4 regions of the Micromonospora xinjiangensis genome follow, and region 4 is predicted to be linked to each of the others. Evidence: riboswitches for the same ligand, from Rfam matches in the RefSeq annotation. Region 4 holds a riboswitch; each other region holds the start of a gene.
What was found. Region 4 has a riboswitch for cyclic di-AMP ahead of SM573_RS21030 (coiled-coil domain-containing protein). Riboswitches for the same ligand answer to the same signal wherever they lie in the genome.
Positions count from the first base shown of each region.

Region 1: linked by a shared signal. The riboswitch ahead of SM573_RS13110 (C40 family peptidase) and the one ahead of SM573_RS21030 (coiled-coil domain-containing protein) in region 4 are both predicted to bind cyclic di-AMP.
Region 2: linked by a shared signal. The riboswitch ahead of SM573_RS29075 (C39 family peptidase) and the one ahead of SM573_RS21030 (coiled-coil domain-containing protein) in region 4 are both predicted to bind cyclic di-AMP.
Region 3: linked by a shared signal. The riboswitch ahead of SM573_RS16455 (transglycosylase family protein) and the one ahead of SM573_RS21030 (coiled-coil domain-containing protein) in region 4 are both predicted to bind cyclic di-AMP.

Region 1 is NZ_JAXCFO010000003.1:269,027-274,809, reverse strand. Features, by position in the region: gene SM573_RS13125 (zinc metalloprotease) at 1-768, shown strand, start outside; gene SM573_RS13120 (pyridoxamine 5'-phosphate oxidase family protein) at 842-1,405, opposite strand; gene dcd (dCTP deaminase) at 1,505-2,083, shown strand; gene SM573_RS13110 (C40 family peptidase) at 2,142-3,182, opposite strand; cyclic di-AMP (ydaO/yuaA leader) riboswitch at 3,195-3,331, opposite strand; gene SM573_RS13105 (N-acetylmuramoyl-L-alanine amidase) at 3,588-5,609, shown strand; gene SM573_RS13100 (C40 family peptidase) at 5,701-5,783, opposite strand, start outside.
Region 2 is NZ_JAXCFO010000012.1:138,768-144,550, reverse strand. Features, by position in the region: gene SM573_RS29090 (acyltransferase family protein) at 1-894, shown strand, start outside; gene SM573_RS29085 (hypothetical protein) at 987-1,466, shown strand; gene SM573_RS29080 (hypothetical protein) at 1,589-2,362, shown strand; cyclic di-AMP (ydaO/yuaA leader) riboswitch at 2,762-2,904, shown strand; gene SM573_RS29075 (C39 family peptidase) at 3,141-3,980, shown strand; gene SM573_RS29070 (alpha/beta fold hydrolase) at 4,101-4,847, shown strand; gene SM573_RS29065 (CDP-glycerol glycerophosphotransferase family protein) at 4,859-5,783, opposite strand, start outside.
Region 3 is NZ_JAXCFO010000004.1:221,074-226,856, forward strand. Features, by position in the region: gene SM573_RS16435 (FUSC family protein) at 1-134, opposite strand, end outside; gene SM573_RS16440 (N-acetyltransferase) at 260-1,003, opposite strand; gene SM573_RS16445 (hypothetical protein) at 1,289-1,630, opposite strand; gene SM573_RS16450 (methyltransferase) at 1,939-2,955, opposite strand; cyclic di-AMP (ydaO/yuaA leader) riboswitch at 3,138-3,324, shown strand; gene SM573_RS16455 (transglycosylase family protein) at 3,323-3,991, shown strand; gene SM573_RS16460 (pentapeptide repeat-containing protein) at 4,102-4,764, shown strand; gene SM573_RS16465 (VOC family protein) at 4,863-5,204, opposite strand; gene katG (catalase/peroxidase HPI) at 5,585-5,783, shown strand, end outside.
Region 4 is NZ_JAXCFO010000005.1:470,620-476,402, forward strand. Features, by position in the region: gene SM573_RS21020 (HelD family protein) at 1-989, shown strand, start outside; gene SM573_RS21025 (cation diffusion facilitator family transporter) at 1,093-2,007, shown strand; cyclic di-AMP (ydaO/yuaA leader) riboswitch at 2,161-2,292, shown strand; gene SM573_RS21030 (coiled-coil domain-containing protein) at 2,306-3,370, shown strand; gene SM573_RS21035 (hypothetical protein) at 3,504-4,022, shown strand; gene SM573_RS21040 (SRPBCC family protein) at 4,052-4,522, opposite strand; gene SM573_RS21045 (PfkB family carbohydrate kinase) at 4,704-5,681, shown strand; gene surE (5'/3'-nucleotidase SurE) at 5,678-5,783, shown strand, end outside.

The sequences.
Region 1 (5,783 bases), on a different contig from region 4:
GCCAAGCAGGTGCAGGAGCGCGAGGCCGACCTCGCCGCCGCGCTGCGGGAGCGTGCCAACCGGCGTACGACGGCCGCCGTCGCCCCGCTCGCCACCGTCACCATCCCGGTGGTCGTGCACGTGATCCAGGAGAACAACACCCGGGCCGGCGGCAACATCCCCGATTCGATGATCAACAACCAGATCTCGGTGCTGAACCAGGCCTACAGCGGCGCGACCGGCGGCGCACCCACGGCCTTCGCCTTCCAGCTCACGAAGATCAACCGGGTGACCAACCCGGCCTGGTACCCGATCGTCGAGGGCTCTTCGGCGGAGCGGTCGATGAAGACGTCGCTGCGCGAGGGCGGCAAGAACACCCTGAACGTCTACCTGGGTGAGCTGAGTGACAACCTGCTCGGCTGGGCGACGTTCCCGCAGCGGCGGCTCAACAGCATGGACGGTGTGGTCGTGCTGAGCGAGTCGCTGCCCGGCGGCACCGCCACCAACTACAACCAGGGCGACACCGCCACTCACGAGGTGGGCCACTGGCTGAACCTCTACCACACCTTCCAGGGCGGCTGCTCGACCACGGGTGACAGCGTCAGCGACACCCCGGCGGAGGCCTCGCCCGCCTCGGGTTGCCCGACCGGGCGCGACACCTGCCCGGCCGCCGGCCTGGACCCGATCACCAACTTCATGGACTACAGCTACGACTCGTGCATGTACCAGTTCACCCCTGGGCAGGCGAGCCGGATGCTGACCGCGTGGAACGCCTACCGCGCGGCCTGACGTCGCGGCGTACCACCGGTGCCGGCCCCGTCACGACGGGGCCGGCACCGGTGTCTTCCTCCCCAGGACGCGGTCAGGCGGCCGAGCGCTGGGTGTCGCGACGCTCGCGGCGGGCGGGTCGGGTCTGCGGGACGACCGGCGCGTGATCGGCCGGACGGTCGGAGGCCCGGGGGTCGAGCCAGACCTGCACGGCCGGACGCCCCCGCCCCTCGCCGGGACCGCCGGCACTGCCCGAGTCGCGCCGGGCGAGCATGGCCACGTCGACGGTGAACTCGAACAGCCGCCAGTCGACCTGGGGTGCGGCGCCGGCGCTGGCCGCCAGCCGGGCCACCCGGGCCCGGTCCGTGACCGGGCGGGCGTGGCCGGCGACGTACGCCTCGTCGTCGCTCTCCTCCGGCGGGAAGGAGTGCAGCGCGTAGCGGCCGTCGCGCTCCAGGTCACGCCGCTTGGGCGAGTCGATGATGAAGCAGAAGAGACCCTCGTCGGTGATCACCGGTGACACCGGGTGCACCCGGGGCCCGCCGTCGGCACGGACCGTGGCCAGATAGCCGAAGCCCGGACCGTACTGCTGCATGAGAACGCGGATCCCGTCGGCGAGCCGGGGCTCGTCAGCGGCGAATTCGGACCAGGAAGCCATGTGGGCATTCTATCGAACAAATGTACGAGGAGCGACCGCGACGCGCTGGTCACCCGCACCGGATGGGGACCTTCGAGGAAGCCTCGCTATGGTGGTGCGATGCTGCTCTCCGACCGCGACCTGGTCACCGAGATCAAGGCCGGCACGCTCGGGCTGGAGCCGTTCGAGCCCACCCTGGTCCAGCCGTCCAGCATCGACGTCCGTCTCGATCGGCTCTTCCGGGTCTTCAACAACCACCTCTACACGCACATCGACCCGGCCCGGCAGCAGGACGACCTGACCTCCGTGGTCGAGGTCCCCGACGGAGAGCCGTTCGTGCTGCACCCCGGCGAGTTCGTGCTCGCCTCGACGCTCGAGGTGATCTCGCTCGGCGACCAGCTGGCCGGGCGGCTGGAGGGGAAGTCGAGCCTCGGCCGGCTCGGCCTGCTCACCCACTCCACCGCGGGCTTCATCGACCCCGGCTTCTCCGGCCACGTGACGCTGGAGCTGTCGAACGTGGCCAACCTGCCCATCACGCTCTGGCCGGGCATGAAGATCGGGCAGCTCTGCATCTTCCGGCTCTCCTCGCCGGCCGAGCACCCCTACGGTTCGGCGGTCTACGGCTCGCGCTACCAGGGGCAGCGCGGCCCGACCCCGAGCCGGTCCTGGCAGAACTGGCGCACCTGGCCGACCCGCTGACACCACGAGAAGGGGGCCCGCTCCGGGGTCGGAGCGGGCCCCCTTCTCGGCGTACGCGTCAGCCCGGCCGGCCGAAGCTGTGGATGGGGCCGTCGTCGACCTTCTTCATCTTGATCGGCACCCCGGCCTGCGAGGCGTGGACCACCCAGCCGCCGCCGACGTACATGCCCACGTGGTGCAGGTCGCTGTAGTAGAAGACGAGGTCACCGGGGCGTAGGTCCGCCCGGCTCACCGTCTTCGTCACCCGCCGCTGCTGGGCCGCGTTGTGGGGCAGGGCGACACCGGCCTTGGCCCAGGCCGCGAGCACCAGGCCCGAGCAGTCGTACGCGTCGGGGCCCTCGGCGCCCCAGACGTACGGCTTGCCGATCTGCGCGCAGGCGAACTTGACCGCCACTCCGGCCGGCCCGCCCGGGTAGGTGGCCGGGCACGGGGCGGGCCGCAGCGGGCCGCCGCCACCGTTGCCGTACACCTTGATCCGCAGCTTCTGCAGCCGGTCGATCTCGGCGTTGATCTGCTTCTTCTTCGCCGCCAACTGGGCCTCGGCCCGGGTCAGCTGGGCGACCAGGGCGTCGAGCGGGGCCTTCTGGCGCATCAACTCGTCGCGCAGGTCGGCCACCTGCCGCACACCCTGCTGCCGGCTGTGGGCGAACCGGTCGAGCAGCTCCAGTTGGCCGACCAGCTCGCCGGGGCTACGGCTGCCCAGCACGGCGTTGACGGTGGAGACGTCCTCGCCCTTGTACGCCCGTACCGCGAGCGCGCCGACCTCGTTCATAGCCTGGTCGACCTGGAGTTGCAGGGGCTTGATCCGGTCGGCCAACGCGTCGGCCTGCGTGCGCTTGGCGGCGAGCGCCTGGCGGGTGGCGTTGTGCTGCTCGATGACGGGCTCGAGCTTGTTCCAGTCCTCGTCGATCTGGCGCTCGATCTCGGCGATCGACGGGTCGGCGTGGGCCGCTGTCGCGCTGCCGGTCAGGATGACGGCAACGCCGACGAGGGCGGCGAGGGCGGTGGTGAAGCGGGACCAGCGGGAACGCGGCGCGTCCGTCGAGGGGCCGGCGGTCACCGGCCCGATCGACGGCGGCCGCGGGGCATGGTGGGCCACCGGGCTCCGTACTCCTTCTTCCTGACCGCCTACCGGGTTAGCTGACGGGTTCGGGCGGGAAGGGAGGCGCCCTACCGCATTGGCTGCGGATTCACCCCGGGAACCTGGGTCCCCGGCTCGCTCGTCGAGCGACTCGGCGGTGTCGGACCGTTACCGCCCGGGTTGGACGGACCTGCTACCGGGCCGACGATTGACCAGACTAGAGAGCCCCGTTATTGATCCGCAACCCTTCGCGCCGTGACACTCCGTGCTCGCCACCACGTCGGCGGACGGCCGGTGCGATGTCGAAAGTTTTCTTCGAATTCGGTCCGACGACGGAAAGGTATTGACCCCGGTGCGGTGACGGAGTGAAGGTGACAAATACCTGACCCGTCCATTCCTGGGGGTTCGATGCACCTTCCCACCATGTCCAGGGGCAGGCGTGGCCTGCTCGCCACCGCGCTGGTCGCCGCCACCGTGGCCGTGCCCCTCGCCGGCGTTCCGGCCGGCGCCGCCCCGCTCGCCGGCGCCCCGTCGGGCGGTGACCGACAGCAGCAGTACGCCGCCGCGGCGGCGGAGTACGGCGTGCCGGAGAGCGTCCTGCTCGGCGTCTCGTACCTGGAGTCCAGATGGGACACCCACGCCGGCACGCCGAGCACCAGCGGCGGCTACGGCCCGCTGCACCTCACCGACGCGGCCCACGTCGCGAGCCTGCCCTCCGGCTTCCACGTCGACGAGGGAGAGGACCCGCGCGGGGACACGTCCCGCCCGATGACCGTGGACGCACCGGCGGGAGCCGCGGGGGCCGACAGGGCGCCCGCCGCCGCGCTGCAGACGCTCCAGGCCGCCGCCGCGCTCACCGGGGCGCCGGTCGAGGCGCTGCGCGCCGACCCGGCCACCAACATCCGAGGGGGCGCCGCGCTGCTCGCCGCGTACCAGAGGGAGCTGGGCGGCCCGGTCGGCACCGGAACCGACGCGGGGGCCTGGTACGGCGCGGTGGCCCGCTACTCGGGCGCCGACACCGAGGCGACCGCCACCGCCTTCGCCGACGAGGTGTACGACCAGATCCGCGCGGGCGCGAGCCGTCGGACCGACGACGGTCACCAGGTCACCCTCGCCGCCCAGGCGGTGACGGTGCGGGCGGACACCCTGCACCGGCTCGGGCTGCGCCGGGCGGAGCGGCCCGACGGGCTGGAGTGCCCCGTCGGCCTCGGCTGCGAGTGGATCCCGGCCCCGTACGAGCAGTACGGCCCGGGCGCCGGCGACTACGGCAACCACGACCTGGGTAACCGACCGGCCCAGCAGAAGATCGAGTACATCGTCATCCACGACACCGAGGGGTACTACGGCCCGAGCGTCGACCTGGTGAAGCGAGCGGACTACCTGGGCTGGCACTACACGCTGCGCTCGGTGGACGGCCACGTGGCCCAGCACGTCAAGGCCAAGGACGTCGGCTGGCAGGCCGGCAACTGGTACGTCAACGCCAAGTCGATCGGCATCGAGCACGAGGGCTTCGCCGGTCACGGCACCTGGTACACCGAGGCGATGTACCGCACCTCGGCGAAGCTGGTCCGGTACCTGGCCCACAAGTTCCACATTCCACTGGACCGCCAGCACATCATCGGCCACGACAACGTGCCCGGCACGGTGGCCTCGACCGTCGCCGGCATGCACTGGGACCCGGGCCCGTACTGGGACTGGTCGCACTACTTCGACCTGCTGAAGGCGCCGTTCCGGACCACCGGCACCGCGCGGACCGGCCTGGTCACCATCGACCCCGACTTCGACACCAACCGGCCGGCCCTCCAGGGCTGCAACCAGCAGCCGCCCGGCGTGCCGACCCCGCCGCCGCCCGCCGAGCCCTGCCCGCTGCGCGGCTCCTCCGCGGTGGTCCTGCACAGCGCGCCGAGCCACGACGCCCCGCTCGTCAACGACCTCGGCGAGCGCCCGGACGGCACGCCGAACACCATGTACGTCTCCGACCACGGCGCCCGCGCCTCGGCGGGGCAGACGTACGCGGTGGCCGAGGTGCGCGGCGACTGGACCGCGATCTGGTACCTCGGCCAGAAGGCGTGGTTCCAGAACCCCGCCTCGGCGCCGACCGCGAAGTGGGCCACCGGGCTCGTGGCGACCCCGAAGCCGGGGAAGGCCACGATTCCCGTCTACGGCCGCGCCTACCCGGAGCAGGACGCGTACCCGGCCGGCGTGCCGTACCAGACGATCTCGCCGCTGCAGTACACGTTCCCGGCCGGGCAGCGGTACGCGGTCGGCGGGATCCTGCCGAGCGAGTACTACCGCGCGGTGACCTTCGACGGCTCGTCGCCCGGCGACTGGACGGTCGTCCGGGGCGACCTGCGGTACGTGCAGGTCCAGTTCGGCCACCGCATCATGTACGTCAACCTCGACGACGTGCTGCTGCTCCCGTCCCCGATCGGGGCGCCCCGGTGACGGCCGACGGGCCGACCGGGCCCTGACGGTCGGCGGCGAACGCGAGAGCCCCCGGTCGGATCGACCGGGGGCTCTCGTCGTGGGCGGTGGATCAGCCGGGTCGCCGGAAGCCGGCGACCGGCATGTTGTTGATACTCGCCACCTGGACCGGTTTACCGGCCCGTGGCGCGTGCA
Region 2 (5,783 bases), on a different contig from region 4:
TTCTTCTACCTCTGCCTGCCGATGGCGTTGCCGCTGGTGCGCCGGGCCCGGCCCGGGCTGCTCCGGGCCGTCGTCGTCGCGGTGCCGCTGCTGATCCTGGCGCTCTGGCCCGGCCAGCTGCTGGTGCCGGAGGAGCACCGGTGGTGGTTCACCCAGGTCTTCCCGCTGGTGCGGTCCCTGGAGTTCTGGATGGGCGTCGCCGCGGCGGAGCTGATGCGACGAGGCCGGTGGCGCGGCCCGGGACTCCCGCTGGCCAGCGTCCTCTTCGTCGCCACCTGGGTGGTCGCCGCCGGCTGGATCCCCGCCGAGTTCTGGGCGGCGCTGCTGTCGGTGGCGTACGTCCTGGTCATCACGGCGGCGGCCGACGCCGACGTGCGCGGCCGGCGCTCGCCGTGGCGATCGCGGCCGATGGTCTGGCTCGGCGAGGTCTCGTTCGCCTTCTACCTGGTGCACGTCCTCGTCGTGACGACGGTGCTCCGCCTGAGCGGTGACTGGGGCACCGGCCTGCCCGGCTGGTGGGGTCCGGCCGCCGTGCTCGGCTTCCTCCTGCTCACCCTGGCGCTGGCCGCGCTGCTGCACCGCTGGGTCGAGACACCGATGACGCGTCTGCTCGGGCCGCGCCGGTCGGCCCGCCGGCTCGCGGAGCCGGCCGCCGATCCGGTGTCCGGCCCGGGCGCGGGTCCCGCCACCCGCCCGGTCGTCGCCCCCGCCACCCGTGCCGCGGCGACCACGGTGGACGGTTCCGGTCCCGCGGTGGATCCGAGCGCTGCCACGGCGACCCGTGCCGCGCCGGTCGTGCCGAGGCCTCGATCCGGCGACGGGGGCGCGGGCGGTCGGCCGGGCTCCGCGAGAGCCCGCGACGACGCCCACCGGGTGCCCGTGGACGGGCGTTGAGCGGCGTCCACCCAGGTCGGAGCCGTCGGCGTGGCGCGGACGACACGCCCGCCATCGATGCGGACCGGCGGCGGCGACGGTAGCGTTGACCCGTGCTTCCCGTCGCGCTCACCTGTCCGCTGTGGTGGGTGGCGCGGTGGGCGACCCGGCTGCTCGCCAGTCTCGCGGTCGTCGGAGCGCTGACCCTCGGGGCGCTGTCGCCCGCCGCGGCCTCGGCGGCACAGGGGCCGGGAGCCGTCGACGACCCGCCGCCGGCCGGCGTGTGGGTCGCGGGCGCCGCGTCGCACGGAGACGAGCCGGCGAGGGCCGGGAAGACGATCGACACGCCGTCGCTCGCCGCGTTCGGGGCGCCGGGCGCCGAGGTGGTCGGTCCGCACCGCGCGGCCGACGCGGCGCCAGCGGCCGCCGAGCGCGTGCCGGGTCAGGCGCCGCACGAGACGGTGGCGGTCGCCGCCGATCTCGCACTGCCGGCGCTGGTGCGCGCGGGTCCCGCCGAGCCGGGCGTCCGGGCCCGGGTGCCGCACACGGCCGTGGCGCCGGTCCGGGCGTCGCGGGCCCCGCCGGGCGTCTGAGTTCCGGGCGCCGGCCCTCCGCCGTCGCTCCGACCCGCCCTCTGACGACCGCCCGGCCCACCCGCCGCGCGACTGTCGTACGCCCGCCCTGCCAGCGCATCCGCTCTTCCCGAGGTAGCGACATGGAGAAGACCGTCCTCTACCAGTTCCTCATCGAGGTGCCGCAGGCCGCCGCCATCTGGTCCGCCCTGCTGGTGCTGGCCCTGATCGTGCTCACCGTGCTGGTCGCCCGTCCCGAGCGCGACCGGCCGGAGGGCGACCCGTCGGTCCCCGCGGCGGCGACCGACCGTGAGCTGGCCGTGGCCGAGGCGGCCGACCTGCGCCGGTACGCCGAGGAGGTGGCCGTGGCCGCCTCCGGCGCGGCGCAGACCGCCCGCCGGCGACGCGCCGAGTGGCTGACCGCCCAGACGGAGCTGGAGCGGGCCTGGGCCGCGTACGACGAGGCGGAGACGGTCGCCCGCCGTTTCGCCGGCGCGGGTGCCCTGCCCACACCGCGTACGCCCCACACGCCGGCCGAGTACGCGGCGCGGGAGCGGTACCTGCACCGCGCGGCCACGGCGGCGCACTGGCGGGGCGAGCTGAGCCTTCGCCAGCTCGGTGAGGTGTTCGGGCACCGCGACGGGTGGGATCCCCGGCTGCATCCGGTGGAGCAGGAGGTGCGGCTGGCCCGGGTGGTCCGCGACAGCCGGCTGGCCGACTACCGGGCCGCGCAGGAGCGGGAGCGGTCCGCCTGGCGGGGCGCCGACCTCGCCGCCGAGGCGGCCCGGGCCCTCGCCGCCGAGGCGTATGCGGCGGCGGCGCGGCTGCACCCGGCCCGGATGTCGGCACCGGCCGTGGCCCCCGCCGTCTCGGCGCCCCCGTCCACGGCCCGCTGGCGCCCCGCCCGCGTCGGCTGACACCGGGCGGCGAGGACGACCGCCGGATCGGGGCCGTCGGCGACGCCGGTCGACGCACGCCGATCGGGCACCCGGCAGATCCGATGACCATTCACCCGGTTTGAGTGATAAGACCGATTTTTGCCGAGTGAGCCCCGTCACATGTCTCCGAAAACGGTCAGCACGGCTCAGCCGGGCGCAATTGTCCCCGGCTTCCCGCACGGTTCCCGCCGGCCTGTCCCGTACCGCCCCTCGGGCGCCGACGAAACCGCTCGTCCCATTGAGTCACGTCAGCGTCCCCACGCCCGGAAAAATTGTGCCCGCGACCAGGTTTAAGCAGGTGGGACGGGGTTGGCAGGCTCCACGCCGACCAGTACTGTCGGCCCGTCCGGTGCGGTAACCGATCGCAAGAGGCGACGCCGCGCCGACCTGCCTAATCGTGATTTCACGAGCCGGGGACCCACTTGCACGTCCGGGGTGAATCCGCGAGCCACGGCCCGCGGTAGGGCGATCTTCCCGCCCGAATCCGTCAGCTAACCCGGTAGGCGGTGTCGGAAGGAGTTCCATCCTCGTGCAGCACGAACCCACCCCTCGGCCCTCGCCGACCCTCCACGGCACCGCGGTGCCCACGCCCAGCCGCTCCGTAGCGGCGCTCTGATCCCGGCACCCGCGATGTCCCGCCCGGCCCACCGGGCGTTTCCCTGAGCGATCCCACAGCCGCGGACGGCACGGTCCGCGCGATGACGCACACCCGATTCCGGTCGGCGCGATCGCTCACCCCCCGATCCGTGGAGGAACTGTGAAGCACACCCTGAAGCGTCAGCTCCGTCGACTGGCCACCCAACGCCCGTACCAGGTCGCCGCCGCCTCGGCCGCCGCGCTGGTGCTGGCGACCACCACCGGCGCGCTGATCGGCACCGCCGACGACGCGCCCGCCGCGCAGGGCGCCTCTACCGCGGTCGCGGAGCTGCGCAGCGACGTCAGCGCCGCCTCGCGGGGCGAGGCGCGGATCGCGACCCCGGCCGACAGCGCCCCCGCGACCAGCGCTCCCGCCTCGCCGAGCGCCTCGCCCGAGGCGAAGAAGAAGGCCGCTGACCCGGACCTGACCCGCAAGCCGTCGCCGCCCAAGCCGCCGGCGAGCAAGGTGCTCGACTACGACTACCAGGCGCAGACCACCTACTACTACTGCGGGCCCGCCGCCACGCGGAACGCGCTGAGCGCGGCCGGCATCGAGCGCAGCCAGGACGATCTGGCCGCGCAGCTGGGCACCACCGAGATGGGCACCAACTCGGCCGAGGACACCACCCGGGTGCTGAACGCGGTCGTCAAGGGCAACCCCTACCGGACCCGGATGTTCCCGACCGCGCCCAGCCCGGCACAGATGGACCAGCTCCAGGCTGACGTGGTCAAGGCCGTGACCGACGGGCGCGGCGTGGTCGCGAACATCGCCGGTGACGCGGTCGACGTCGACGGCGGCTGGCACTCGTTCCCCGGCGGGCACTACATCGCCGTGGTGGGCTACCGGGACCAGGGCCGCACGGTCAAGATCGCCGACTCGGCGAACCCGGCGGTGCCGTCGTACTGGATCACCACCATCGACCTCGCGAACTGGATGACCACGCGCGGCTACTCCGCCTGACCACCGCGCTCACCTCGGGCGCCGGCACCCCGACGGGGGCCGGCGCCCGACGTCGTCCATCGCCGGCTGTCGGATGTTCACCACTCGCCCGCGTACCGCGCCGGTGGCACACTGCCGACCATGGTCGACGACACCCCTGCCCCCACGGCGGGCGAGCCGCTTCTCCTGCTGCTGCACGGGATGGGCGCCACCGGCGCCGTCTGGCAGCCCTGGGCGCCCCTGCTGCGGCGCCGGTGGGGCGGACGCTGGCTCGCGCCGGACCTGGCCGGGCACGGCTCGTCGCCGTCGCTGCCGGCGTACTCGTTCACCGCGCTGGCCGAGCGGGTGGCCGCCGCGCTCACGCCGACCGACCGGCTGGTCGTGCTGGGGCACTCGCTCGGCGGAGTGGTCGGGCTGACCCTCGCCGCGCGTGGCGCCGGGCTTCCCGTGGTGGCGGTCGTGGGTCTCGGCATCAAGGCGGTCTGGTCGCCGGCCGAGCTGGCGAAGACGCGCGAGCTGGCCGCGCGACCCGTCGCGTGGTTCGCCGGCCGCGACGAGGCGGCCCAGCGTTACCTGCGGGTCTCCGGCCTGGCCGGGCTGCTCGACGCGGACCATCCGGCGGTCGCGGCCGGGCTGCGCGAGGTTGACGGGCGCTGGCGACTGGCCATGGACCCGGGCGCGTTCGCCGTGGGCGAGCCGGATCTGCCGTCGCTGCTGGCCGCCACCGACGTGCCGGTCCTGCTGGCGCGCGGCGAGCACGACCCGATGGTCACCGACGAGCAGCTCGCGCGTCTCGGGGTGCCGGTGCGGACGCTGCCCGGGCTCGGGCACAACGCGCACGTCGAGGACCCGGAGGCGGTGCTGGCGCTGGTCGAACCGTACCGCTGAGACCGGACCGGTCAGGCGGTGGGGGACAGGGGCGCCGGGTCCGACTCCACGGGCCGCCCGATCCGCGGCGCGTGCGGGCTCCAGCCGGCCCCCAGCTCCCGCCGGGCGGCCTCCAGGAACGCCTCGGCGTACGAGTCGGCCGGGAAGTCGCCCAGGTAGCGCCGGCGGGTGGCCCAGCGCTGGGCGGCCAACGTGTCGGCACCGAGCAGTTGGTCCAGCACCTCGTCGAGGTTGGCCATGTCCCGCCGCAGCACGTAGCCCGCGGCGGCCAGCGGGAACCGGTCGGTGAACGCGTCGCCGTCGGCGCCCATGTCGGTCACCGCGAACGGCTTGCCCGAGTAGAGGTAGTCCGAGATCACCCCGGAGACGTCGGAGACCAGCGCGTCGGACCGGTTCACGCACTCCACGAGGCTCAGCTCGCGGCCGGCCGCGGCACCCCAGAGATGCTGGCGGCCGGTCTGCGCCCGATCGGCCGCCAACAGCTCCGTCAACCGGCCGAGCTGCCGGGCCGAGACGGGATTCTGCGTGGTGTACGGGTGGGCTCTCAGGATCACCGTGACCCCCCGGTACAGCAGCCGGCGCAGCAGCGGCTCGGCGACCGGCAGGGAGCAGTAGTCGGCGTCCGCGTGGTGCCCCGTCCACGTCGGCGTGTAGAGCACGGTGCGCGGCCCGTCGGCGGACCGCGGCCGCGGGCGCACCTCGATCGACTCGACCTGCGGCCGGCCGACCACCACGAACTTCTCCGCCGGGATGTCCACCCCGGCCCGGGCGTACCGGTCGATCGCCGCCTGGCCGGCCACGAAGATCCGGTCGAAGATCGCCGATACCGGGTTGGCGCTCGGCGCCTTGTCGCTGTCGCCGTGGTGCAGCTGGATGTGGGTCAGCTGGGTGAAGCGGATGCAGTGGCTGTTCTTCGCGCCGTGGTTGACGTAGAAG
Region 3 (5,783 bases), on a different contig from region 4:
ACCGGATCGCCTGCCGCGTATCGGGTGGTGTAGAAGACGGCGGACACGACCAGGGTCAGGCGGGTGGCGCGGCGCAGCGCGGCGTACCCCGGGTCACGGTGGCGCAGCCGGGCCAGCAGGCCGGTTCCGAGCACGGCCTGACCCCCGTCGCGTGCCTCTCGTTCCCGAGCCCATTGTCCCGCCCGACCGGGCGGGGCGAGCCGGCTTCGGCGCGATCACCCGTTCGGTGCCTTCCGGCGGCGCGGCGCCGGCACTGGCGCTACAGGCGGTGCCGCACCCAGACGTTGGGCTCCACGTAGACGGCGTGGTCGTGCGCCACGTCGCAGTGCACCGGCACCAGTGCTCCCGGCACGTGCACGGGGCCGCTGGTGTCGAACGGCAGGCCGGTCCAGCGACGCCAGTCGGCGAGCGTGCCCGTGATCGTCATGGACCGGGGCGCCACCCGTTCGACGCGCCCGCCCGCTCGGACGTGCACCCGCAACCACGGGTCGACGGGCAGGCCGTCCGCCCGGACCTGCCCCGCGTACTCGGTCATCGGCAGGTCGGGCCGGGTGTGCTTGCCGCTCGGCCGGACGGGCGCCACCAGGGTGTCGTACCCCTGCTTGGCGACCGCGCGGCGCATGGCGTCGAGCATCAGCGCGGACAGCCCGGTGCCGCGCCGGTCGGGCCGAATGCAGATCTCCAACGCCGAGACGAGGTTGGTCTCGGCGCCGGAGAGACGGTTGATGGTCGCCCGCTGGATCACCCGGTCCCAGCCGCCGTCGGGCAGTTCCGGCTCGGTCCAGCGCAACGGCACGGCGTACGCGCGGGCGACGGCGCGTCCCGGGTCGGCCGGGTCGACGGCGACGAACACGAACTCCGGGTACAGGTCGTGGGCGACGCTGTAGTACACCGAGCCCATCGGATCCCAGAGCATGAACTGCGGCCATGCCCCCTCGAAGTCCTCGTCCAGCAGCGGGGCGAAATCCGGGCGGTCCGCGAGGCTCACGATGTCGAGGGTCACCGCGGCACCGTAGAGGACGGTAGGCCGCCGCGCACCCCCAATTCGCCGGTGGCCCCCGTACCGCCGCCGTAGCGGCCCCTCGCCCGGGTCGCCGGGTCGGAGCCCTCGTCGCGCACCGGCCGAGCGGCTGCCCTGGCGCCGCCCGCCGGTCACCCGGGGGCCGCCGCGCTGGCCGGCGCCGCTCAGCTCCTGCGTCACCGGTCATCGGCGGCGGCGCCCCGGGGCTGCCCGGTGCGCCCGGTCGGGAGGTAGCCCCGGTGTCCGAGGCGCGCCGACGCCCCGCCGTTACGCCGCGGAGGCGCTCGTCTCCGCCCCCCGTACGTGGGCGGTCGTGCCGCGGCGCGCCGCGGGCACCACCGAGGCGCCGGCCCAGCCGGCGGCGGCATCCCGAGCGAACGGGGTGGTCGGCTCCTCCGCGCCCTCGCCCTGGGCCGCCCGCAACGCGCGTTGCGCGTTGTTCCACGCCGTGCACGGCCACGCCTCGCCCGCGCAGAGCAGGTTGCGGCAGCCGCCCTCGCCGTCGGGTTCGTGCGCGTCGGCCACCTCGAGGGCGAGCTTCCACAGCAGCGGGTCACTCACCCCCTCGGGGCGGTCTGTGACGGCATCGCTACGGCTTGTCTCGGACATGGTCGTCCCCCCTGGGATTCGTGTGCCGCCCTACCTTCACCACTGCGTCCCCCCGGTAAACCACGACTGGGGCGGCACTTCTGCCGTGGTCTCCGCCCGGATTCTCGCCGACCCCCCTGACGTCCTCCAGGCATGCTGGTCGTCATGTCGCAGTCATCACGCCGCGACAGGCTGGTTGACCGGCCACTATCACCATCCGTCACCCGTCACGCGGCGCACGGTGACGGCGGGGTGCGGCGGTGTGCCTGCGACGGCACTGCGCGCGGCCGGGGATGGGTGGCGCCCACGGGCCGCCTGCTGGAGGCCGGTCAGGCGCGGTGACCGATCACCGCCCCGTTGGCGCCCGGCGCGTCGAAGGGCACCGTACGGACGTCGACGAACCCGGCGTCGGTGAGCCAGGCGGCGTACTCGGCCGCGGAGTAGTTCCTGCCGCCCTCGGTCTCGACGAGCATGTTCATGCCCATCAGCGCGGCCTCCGGCGGGCCGGTGCGCTCGTCGTTCAACAGCAGTTCGCAGACGACCAGCGCACCGCCGGGTGGAAGCGCCGCGTGGCACCGGGCCAGCAGCGCCCGGTTGGTGGGCTCGTCCCAGTCGTGCAGGATCATGCTCAACAGGATCACGTCGTGACCCTCCGGCAGCGCCGGGTCGGCGAGGAAGTCGCCGGGCAGCGCCTCGATCCGACCGGTCAGGCCGGCGGCCGAGATCTGCTCCTCGGCGCGGAGGCAGACGTGCGGCAGGTCCAGGACGGTCGCCCGCAGGTCCGGCAGGCGGCGGCAGAGCTCGATCGGGAACGCCGCGGCGCCGCCGCCCACGTCCAGCAGCCGACGGTACGGGCCGAAGTCGTACGCCTCGGCGAGGGCGCGCGCGGTGAAGCTGGAGGTGGAGTACATGGCGTCCCAGAACTGGGCGATCATTTCGGGATCGCTCGTGTCGAACATCGACTGCTGGGTGGCCGGGTCCCAGGTGAGCGGCCGGTCGGTGCGCAGCGCGTCGGCGATGCGGTGCCACGGCAGGTACGTGCGCAGGTCGGAGTATCTGACCTGCCCCCCGAAGTAGTACGGGCGACCCTCGACCAGGAACTGCTCGGCCAGTTCGGAGTTGCGGTATCCGTCGCCGGCCCTGCGCAGCAGGCCGAGCGAGGCGCAGGCGGCCAGCAGCATGTCGGCCGGGCGCTCGGCCAGCCCGAACTCGGCCGCGGCCTCGTCGACGGTGATGGTCCGTCCGCCCGCGAGTCGGGTGAACAGGCCGAGCTCCACGCCGACCGCGAGGGTCTTGAAACCCCAGACGCCGGCGACGAGACGCATGAGAGGAGTGGGACTGAGCATCGATACATAAGATCATGGATGGGCGGCCCGGTGGGTGCGCCGCGGCGGCCGCAGCACACCTCCCGCGGGCCCGCAACTGGAGAAACGGCGCTCCCGTGTGGACCGGTGAACAACTTCACAGGCAGTGGGCGATCGACCTGAACGGTGCCTAACGTCGATCGGGTTCGCCAACGTGGACACCGCGACCGGTAACGCCAAATCCTGCCGCCGGTCGTCGGCACTCGTGATTCAGGCAGGAGCGGGGGACCCACCGTTCCTCGGCGCCACCGGCCTCCCGTGCCGGGCGCCTCGGGGTGAAGCCGCCCATCCGCGGCCGGGCTCCTCAGCCCGAACCCGACAGCTCACCTCGCCGGCGTGGAGGAAATCCATGTCATCTTCGTACAACGCCCGTCACCGGGCCGTGACCGCCCGTCGCGCCGCCGTCGGCACGCTGGCCGCAGGCGCGGTCACCGGCGCCGTCGCACTCTTCGGCGCGGCGCCCGCCCAGGCCGCGGTCAACTGGGACGCCATCGCCCAGTGCGAGTCCGGCGGCAACTGGCACATCAACACCGGCAACGGTTACTACGGTGGCCTGCAGTTCTCCCAGAGCACCTGGGCGGGTTACGGCGGCAAGAAGTACGCCGCCCGCGCCGACCTCGCCACCCGTGGCGAGCAGATCGCGATCGCCGAGAAGGTGCTCGACGGCCAGGGCATCGGTGCCTGGCCGACCTGCGGCAAGAAGGCCGGCGCGACGTCCTCGAAGTCCACCTCGAAGTCGTCCAAGTCCACCTCGAAGTCGTCGAAGTCCACCGCGAGGTCGACGTCGAAGCCGTCGCCCGAGCCGGAGCGCTCCAGCGGCGGCGAGAAGTCGACCACCCGTGGTGAGCGGCCCGCCGCGACCGGCCACACGTACGTGGTCCAGCCGGGCGACACCCTCTCGCAGATCGCCGAGGCGCGCCACGTGGCCGGTGGCTGGCACGCCCTGTACGAGCGGAACGAGCGCGTGGTCGGCGACGACCCCGGCCTGATCTTCCCCGGTCAGCGCCTCAGCCTCTGATCGGCTCGACCGCGACGGCCGGGGGCCCGCGATCCCGCGAGTCCCCGGCACGGCCGGGTCCGCGCCGCCGGGCGGCGTGCCCAGCCCGCGTCCCGGCAGGTTGAGCACACGTGCGCACCACCACGATCGGCGACGTGCGGCTCCTGCTGCCGGACCTCCACCCCGACGACCTCGACAGCGTGACCGAACTGACCGACGGGCTCACCGAGGCCCTCGTCGAGGGCGCGTCCCGACCCGGTGCGCGACTGGAGGGTGTCCGCGTCCGCAGCAGTCGCATCGCCGGTGCGGACCTCAGCGGGGCCACCTGGGAGACCGGCGGCCTGCACGGCTGCGAGATTGCCCGCACCGATTTCTCCGGCGGCGCGCTGACCGGTGTCACCATCGAGCGCTGTGTGATCACCGGCTCCCGGTTCACCGGCGCGGAACTCACCGACGTACGCCTGAAGGACGTCCTGTTCGACGGCTGCCGGTTCGACTACGCCACCTTCCAGCGCGTCACCGCCGCCGGCTCGGTCGCCCTCACCGACTGCACCCTCGCGGACGCCACCTGGTCGACCTGCCGCCTGCCGGGCATCGCGCTGCGCTCCTGCGACCTGACCGGCCTGGACCTGCGCTCCTGCCAACTCACCGGCGCCGACCTGCGGGGCAATCGCCTTTACGGGCTCAGGACGCCCCTGGACAACCTGCGCGGTGTGGTCCTCGGCGAGGATCAGCTTCCGGACCTCACGCGGTTGACCGTCGGCGCCCTCGACCTCACCGTGCGCCAGGATTGACGCCGAGGAGGCATCGCGCGACGACGACCGGCTCCCACTCGTCCCGTGAAACCGGAGCTGATCGTCCACGCGGCCGTGCTCCCCGTCCGGGCAGGCGGTCAGCGGGGAGCACCCCCGAAGTCGATCTCGTTGCCGTCCGGGTCCCGGTATCTCGCCTTCCGGACACCGTTGGGGTAGGTCTCCCGATGCGCGGGCTCCAGCCCTCGCGCGCTCGCCTCGGCCACGCGGGCGTCGAAGTCGTCGACGAAGACGGTGTGCAGTGCGTGACCGGCGCGCTCCGGCCGGTGCTCGACGAAGACGAACCGGTGCTCGGCCAGCTCCCACACCGCCTCGGTGTCGCTGGCCACGAACGTCGGCGGCGACCCGAGCAGCCGCTCGTACCACTCGATTGCCCGCGCGTAGTCGGCGACGGGGATGCCCGCGAAAAGATCGACAGCCATGGTGTCAGGCTAGGGCCGGCCCCCGACATCGCACGGTGGGTCCGCCCGTGGAAGATCCACTAGGCTGGCGGCGGCCCCCGGTGACGTCCAGCCCATTTTCTTGACCCATTCCAGAAAACGGGTGAGACTCCCTCCCGTGACCGCGACACCGGACTTCCCACAAACGTTGCGCGGAGCCGCGTCGCGCGTGACCCGTCCCCGGCCGGCCGTGCCGTTCCCGCCACCGGCGTCGACCGCGCCGCCGGTGCGGCGCCCGGCCTGACCGCCACCGAGGACAACGGCTGATCCATGACGCCGAGCACCCTCTGGGCCCGCCCGTGTCCCAGAGGTTCCACCGCAAGCACCCACTGATCCCCCTGGTCAGTCACGGAAGGAACCAGATGTCCGAGAACCACGACGCCGTCGTCCACGACGCGGAGGCCGGCAGCGAGTCCCGCTGCCCGGTCGCGCACGGACGCGCCCCGCACCCGACCCAGGGCGGCGGCAACCGCGGCTGGTGGCCGAACCGGCTCAACCTGAAGATCCTCGCCAAGAACCCGGCCGTGGCGAACCCGCTGGGCGAGGAGTTCGACTACGCCG
Region 4 (5,783 bases):
ACCGGCCGGAGTTCCGGGAGTTCCTCAAGGCCTGGTGGCCCCGGCTGCACCCGCGCCACGTGCTCGGCTGGCTGGCGCGTCCGGAGCGGTTGCGGCGGTACGCGGGCGGCGTCCTCTCCGGAGCCGAGATCCGGCTGCTGTCGGAGGCGTACCGGACGCTGGACGCCGACGGGCTGACGATCGCCGACATCGCGCTGCTCGACGAGCTGGACGCGCTGCTCGGCAAGCCGGTGCAGCCGGCCCGGCCGAAGCGGGACCCGTTCCAGCTCGCGGGCGGGGTCCGGGAGCTGAGCACGTACGCCGACCGGCGGCGGGCGGCGCGGGAGGCGGCCCGGGAGCGCCCGGCGGACTACCGGGAGTACGCGCACGTGGTGGTGGACGAGGCGCAGGACGTGTCGCCCATGCAGTGGCGGATGATCGGCCGGCGGGGCCGGCTGGCCTCCTGGACGGTGGTGGGCGACCCGGCGCAGACCGCGTGGACCGGTGACCCGGGGGAGCTGGCGCGGGCCCGGGACCAGGCGCTGGGCCGCCGCCGGCGGCACCACTTCACCCTCACCACCAACTACCGCAACTCCTCGGAGATCTTCGCGGTGGCGGCGGCCGAGATCCGGCGGGTCGATCCCGACCTCGCGCTGCCCACCGCGGTCCGCTCCACGGGTGTCGACCCGGTCGAGCTGGTCGTGCCGGCGACCGAGTTGGAGACCACCACCGTGGCGGCGGTGACCCGGGTGCTCGGCGAGGTGGAGGGGACGGTCGGGGTCATCACCCCGGTGCCCCGCCGTGACGAGGTGGCCGCCTGGCTCGGCGCGCTCGGCGCCCCCCGTCTCCAGGTGGTGACCAGCCTGGAGGCGAAGGGCATGGAGTACGACGGCGTGGTGCTGATCGCCCCGAGCGAGATCCGGTCGGATCCGGGCTCGGGTGTCCGGACCCTCTACGTGGCGCTCTCCCGGGCCACCCAGCGGCTCACGACGATCGATCCGACGGGCTGAGGGCTCCCGCCCCGGTCGGCGGACCGCCCGACCCCTCACTTGCATACATAGCGATGTGAGCATATGTTGGACCGGTCGGAACGGTCGCGCGGAGGGTGGTCTCGTGGGCGCAGGTCATGACCATGAGCGGTCGGTGGCGAACGCCGCGCAGCACCACCGTGGCCGGCTCTGGGCGGCCTTCGCGCTGCTGGCCGCCCTCATGCTGGTCGAGGCGGTGGCCGCCTTCCGCACCGGCTCGCTCGCGCTGCTCTCCGACGCCGGGCACATGTTCACCGACGTGCTGGGCATCGGCATGGCCCTCGCGGCGATCACCGCCGGGCGCCGGGCCACCGGGAACCCGCAGCGCACCTTCGGCCTCTACCGCCTCGAGGTGCTCGCCGCGCTCGCCAACGCGGTGCTGCTCTCGGGGGTCGCGGTCTACGTCGTGGTCGAGGCGGTCGGCCGCTTCGGCGACCCGCCCGAGGTGCTGGCCGGCCCCATGCTGGCCGTGGCCGTCCTCGGCCTGCTCGCCAACGTGGTCGCCTTCGCACTGCTGCGCCCGGGCGCGCAGGAGAGCATCAACCTGCGCGGCGCCTACCTCGAGGTGCTGGGCGACCTGCTCGGCTCGCTGGGCGTCATCGGCGCGGCGGCCCTCATCACGGTCACCGACTGGTGGTGGGCGGACCCGCTGGTCGCGGTGGCGATCGGCGTGTTCATCCTTCCCCGCACCTGGCGGCTCGGGCGGGCCGCGGTCCGGATCCTCGTCCAGGCCGCACCGGAGCACCTCCAGGTGAGCGCGGTGCGCGACCGGCTGGCCGCCGTACCCGGCGTCGCCAACGTGCACGACCTGCACGTCTGGACCCTCACCTCGGGCATGGAGGTGGCCTCCGCGCACCTCACGATGGCACCCGGAGCCGAGATCGCTACCGTGCTCGCCGCCGCCCGCAGGGCCCTGCACGAGGACTTCCACATCGAGCACGCCACGTTGCAGATCGAGCCCGGTGCGGCCGCTGGGGCCTGCGGGGCGGTGGAGTGGTAATGAGGACAACCTTAATTCTTGGCGTGTATCGTCCCCCTATGACCGATTTACCGGTAGTTGTGGCGGCACGCGGAGTCACATCTGCTGCACCAGCCCCACCGGCCCCGGTAGGCTCGGTCCCGGCCTCCGCCAGGCGGCGCCCACCGGCGCCGGCGGGGACCGTCGCCTAATCGCCCGCACGGGCGAGCCGGGGAACCACGTTCGTGGGGTGCATCCGCGTCAGCGGTAGGGATCTTCCGTCCCGAACCCGTCAGCTAACCCGGTCGGCGGCTGACGGAAGGACATGTGCATGCCACCAGTGGCACCCGTACGACGACGCGCCGCCCGCACGGCGGCCCTGATCGCCGCGACGCTCGCCCTCTGCGTCGCGCTCACCCCCGGCACCGCCATCGCGGCCACTCCCCCGGCCGCTCTGGCCGCCGCCGCACCCGCGCAGGACGACGAGGGCGGCACGCCCGCCCTCCGGGCCCAGCTCGACGCGGCCAGCCGGGGTTACCTCGACGCGAAGGCGGCCCTGGAGCGGTCGACGAAGCGCCAGCAACAGCTGACCGCCGAGCTGAAGACGATCGAGGGAGAGCTGGCCCAGCGCAGCGGCAAGGTCGGCGAGATCGCCGGCGTCGCCTACCGCACCGGCCGGCTCGCCGCCGTGTCGGCGCTGCTCAACAGCAACTCACCGGACGGCTTCCTGGATCGCGCGGCCGCGCTCGACGCGGTCGCCGCCAACGAGGACCGGGCACTGCGTGAGCTGATGGAGACGCGGGACGAGATGACCCGCACCCGGGCCGCGGTGGACGGCGAGATCCGCGAGCAGCGCAAGCAGGTCGCGGTCATGACCAAGCGCAAGGAGCAGGCCGAGCGGGCCCTCGAGGTCGCCACCAGCAACTCGACCCGCGCCGCCAGCGGCGGCTCCAACCGCGGCACCTCCACCGCGAACGCCGCCCCGGCACCCCGCAACTCCGACGGGTCCTGGCCCAAGGAGTCGTGCAGCGTCAACGACCCGACCCCGGCCAACGGCTGCATCACGCCCCGCATGCTGCACGCGCTCAACCAGGCCAAGGCGGCCGGCTTCACCCGCTACGTCTCGTGCTACCGCAGCGGCGGCTCGGGAGAGCACCCGAAGGGGCGGGCGTGCGACTTCGCCGCGCAGAAGAACGGCTTCGGCGGTGACGCCACCGGCGGCGACAAGACGTACGGCAACAACCTGGCCGCGTACTTCATCCGGAACGCCGACCGGCTCGCCGTGCTCTACGTGATCTGGTATCGGCAGATCTGGCTGCCCAGCAGCGGATGGAAGTCGTACAGCGGGGCGGGCGGCGACCCGTCCAGCGACCACACCAACCACGTGCACCTGTCGGTGTACTGATCGCGCCGGTGGGTGGTCGCCAGGTGGCGGCCACCCACCGGGCACCGCGCCGGGTCGCTACGTCCCGAAGCGTAGGCCGGGTGTCGTCGGTGGTCGGACGATCCGGGCGGCCGACGCGGGCAGCATCACCCACATGAGCCGGACACCGCCCACCGCCCGCAAGGCCCTGCTCACCCTGCACCTGGTCACCTCGCTGGGGTGGCTCGGCACCGACCTCGTGCTGCTCACCCTCGGCGTCGCCGTCCTGCGCGGGGCCGACCCGGCCGTGGTCTACCCGGTCGCCGCCCTCGTCGGCACGACACTCTTCGCGCCGCTCAGCGTGATGGTCTGGGTGATCGGCGTCGCCAGCAGCCTGCTCACCCCGTGGGGGCTCCTGCGCCACCGCTGGGTGCTGGTCAAGCTGCTGATCACCACGGTGATGGTCGTGCTCGTGCTGGCGCTGCTCACACCGAACCTGCGTGCCGCCGGGGACCTCGGTGCCGCCCTGCCGCCCCGCGACCGCGCCGACCTGATCATCGCCCCGGCCGTGTCCACCACTCTCATGATCATCGCTACGGTGCTGTCGACGTACAAGCCGTGGGGCCGGACGCGGCGGGCGGTCCCGCCCACCACGCGCCGACCGGCCACGGCGGCCGGGCGACCGAGGGGCTGACCGGGCGCCGCGACCGCACGCACCGGTGGTCAGGTCACGGCCGGCGGCCCGCCCGGTTCGCCGTCCAGCACCCCACCGAGCCGGTTCGCCAGCGCCAGGTGCGCGGCCCGGGCCTGCCGGAAGGCGTACGCGAAGAGCGGCGCCGGCGCGGCGAGCGTGATCTCGACGTCGATCCGGACCAGCCCGCCGGGCTCGGCGCGCAGGCGGGTGTGGTTGCGTACCGTCGTGGCGGGCCACTGCCGGGCCACCGTCACGATCTGGTCGGTCGTGTCGACGAGGACATCGGCCTGGTACGTCACCGGAAACCGCACCGGCCCCGCGGTCAACCGATCCGTGACGGTGTAACTGGCCCGCGCTCCCGGACGGGCCGGCACCCGGCGGACCCGCACGATCAGCGGATGCAGCTCGCCCTGCCGGCTCAGGTCGCCGAGCAGGGCGGCCGCGTCGGTGAGCGCGCAGCGCGCCTGGACGGTGTAGCTGAAGGAATCCCGCCTGAGCACGCCGTCTCCCCGCCGCCGTCGGTCGCCCGATCCTGGCCCACCGGGCCCCGCCCGGCAACACCCCGGGTGGCAACCGGGTCGACATCGCACGTTCGGGTGACCTTCGCATAACGGTCAAGCGGTGGGGAATCACACAGCCCTGACCGCCAACGGAGGTGCACACGATGGACGGACACGGCGCATGAGCGGACACGTGATGGTCTTCGCCCCCACGCCCCTGCTGACCGTGACCGTCGACCAACCGGCCGGGCAGCCCGAGATCCACCTGCACCCGGGCGGGCAGGGCGTCTGGCAGGCCCGGATGATCATTTCCCTCGGTGGGGAGGTGGTGCTCTGCACCGCGCTCGGCGGGGAGATCGGCCAGGTCCTCGAACCGCTGCTGGTGAGCGAGGGCGTGGACCTGAAGGTGGTGGTCCGCGACTCGGGCAGCGGTGGCTACGTGCACGACCGGCGCGAGGGCACCCGACGGGAGATCGTCGAGGTGCCCGGCCAGCCGCTGAGCCGCCACGAGCTGGACGAGCTCTACAACCTGGCGCTCGGCGAGGGGCTGCGCGCCCCGGTGAGCGTGCTCAGCGGGCCCAACGATCCCACGCTGGTCCCGCCGGACCTCTACCGGCGCTTCGCCGCCGACCTCGGCGCGAACGGCGGGCGCGTGGTGGTCGACCTCTCCGGGGACCACCTCACCGCGGTCCTGGAGAGCGGGGTCTTCTTCCTCAAGGTGAGCCACGAGGAGCTGATCCGCGACGGCCGGGCCGCCGAGGACGACGAGGAGCAGCTCTCCCGCGCGATGTTCGACCTGCACGACGCGGGCGCCGAGAGCGTCGTGGTGAGCCGGGCCGACCGGCCTGCCCTCGCGCTTGTCGATGGTGAGGTGTTCGAGGTGGAGATGCCCCGCCTCGAGACGGCCGACCCGCGCGGAGCCGGCGACTCGATGACCGCCGGCGTCGCCGCCGTGGTCGCCGCCGGCGGCGACATCCGTACGGCGATCCGGACGGGTGCGGCGGCCGGGGCGCTGAACGTCACCCGGCACGGTCTCGGCACCGGCCGGCTCGACTCGATCACCGGCCTGGTCGACCGCGTGAAGCTGGTCCCGGCCGCCTCCCGCCCGCAGCAACGCACCACTCCGGACGAGCTGGCCGACCGGGCGGTCGAGCGATGACCCTCCGCGTGCTCGTCACCAACGACGACGGCATCGGCGCGCCCGGCATCGAGGCGCTGGCCCGGGCGGCCGTGGAACGCGGCCTGGACGTCGTGGTCGCCG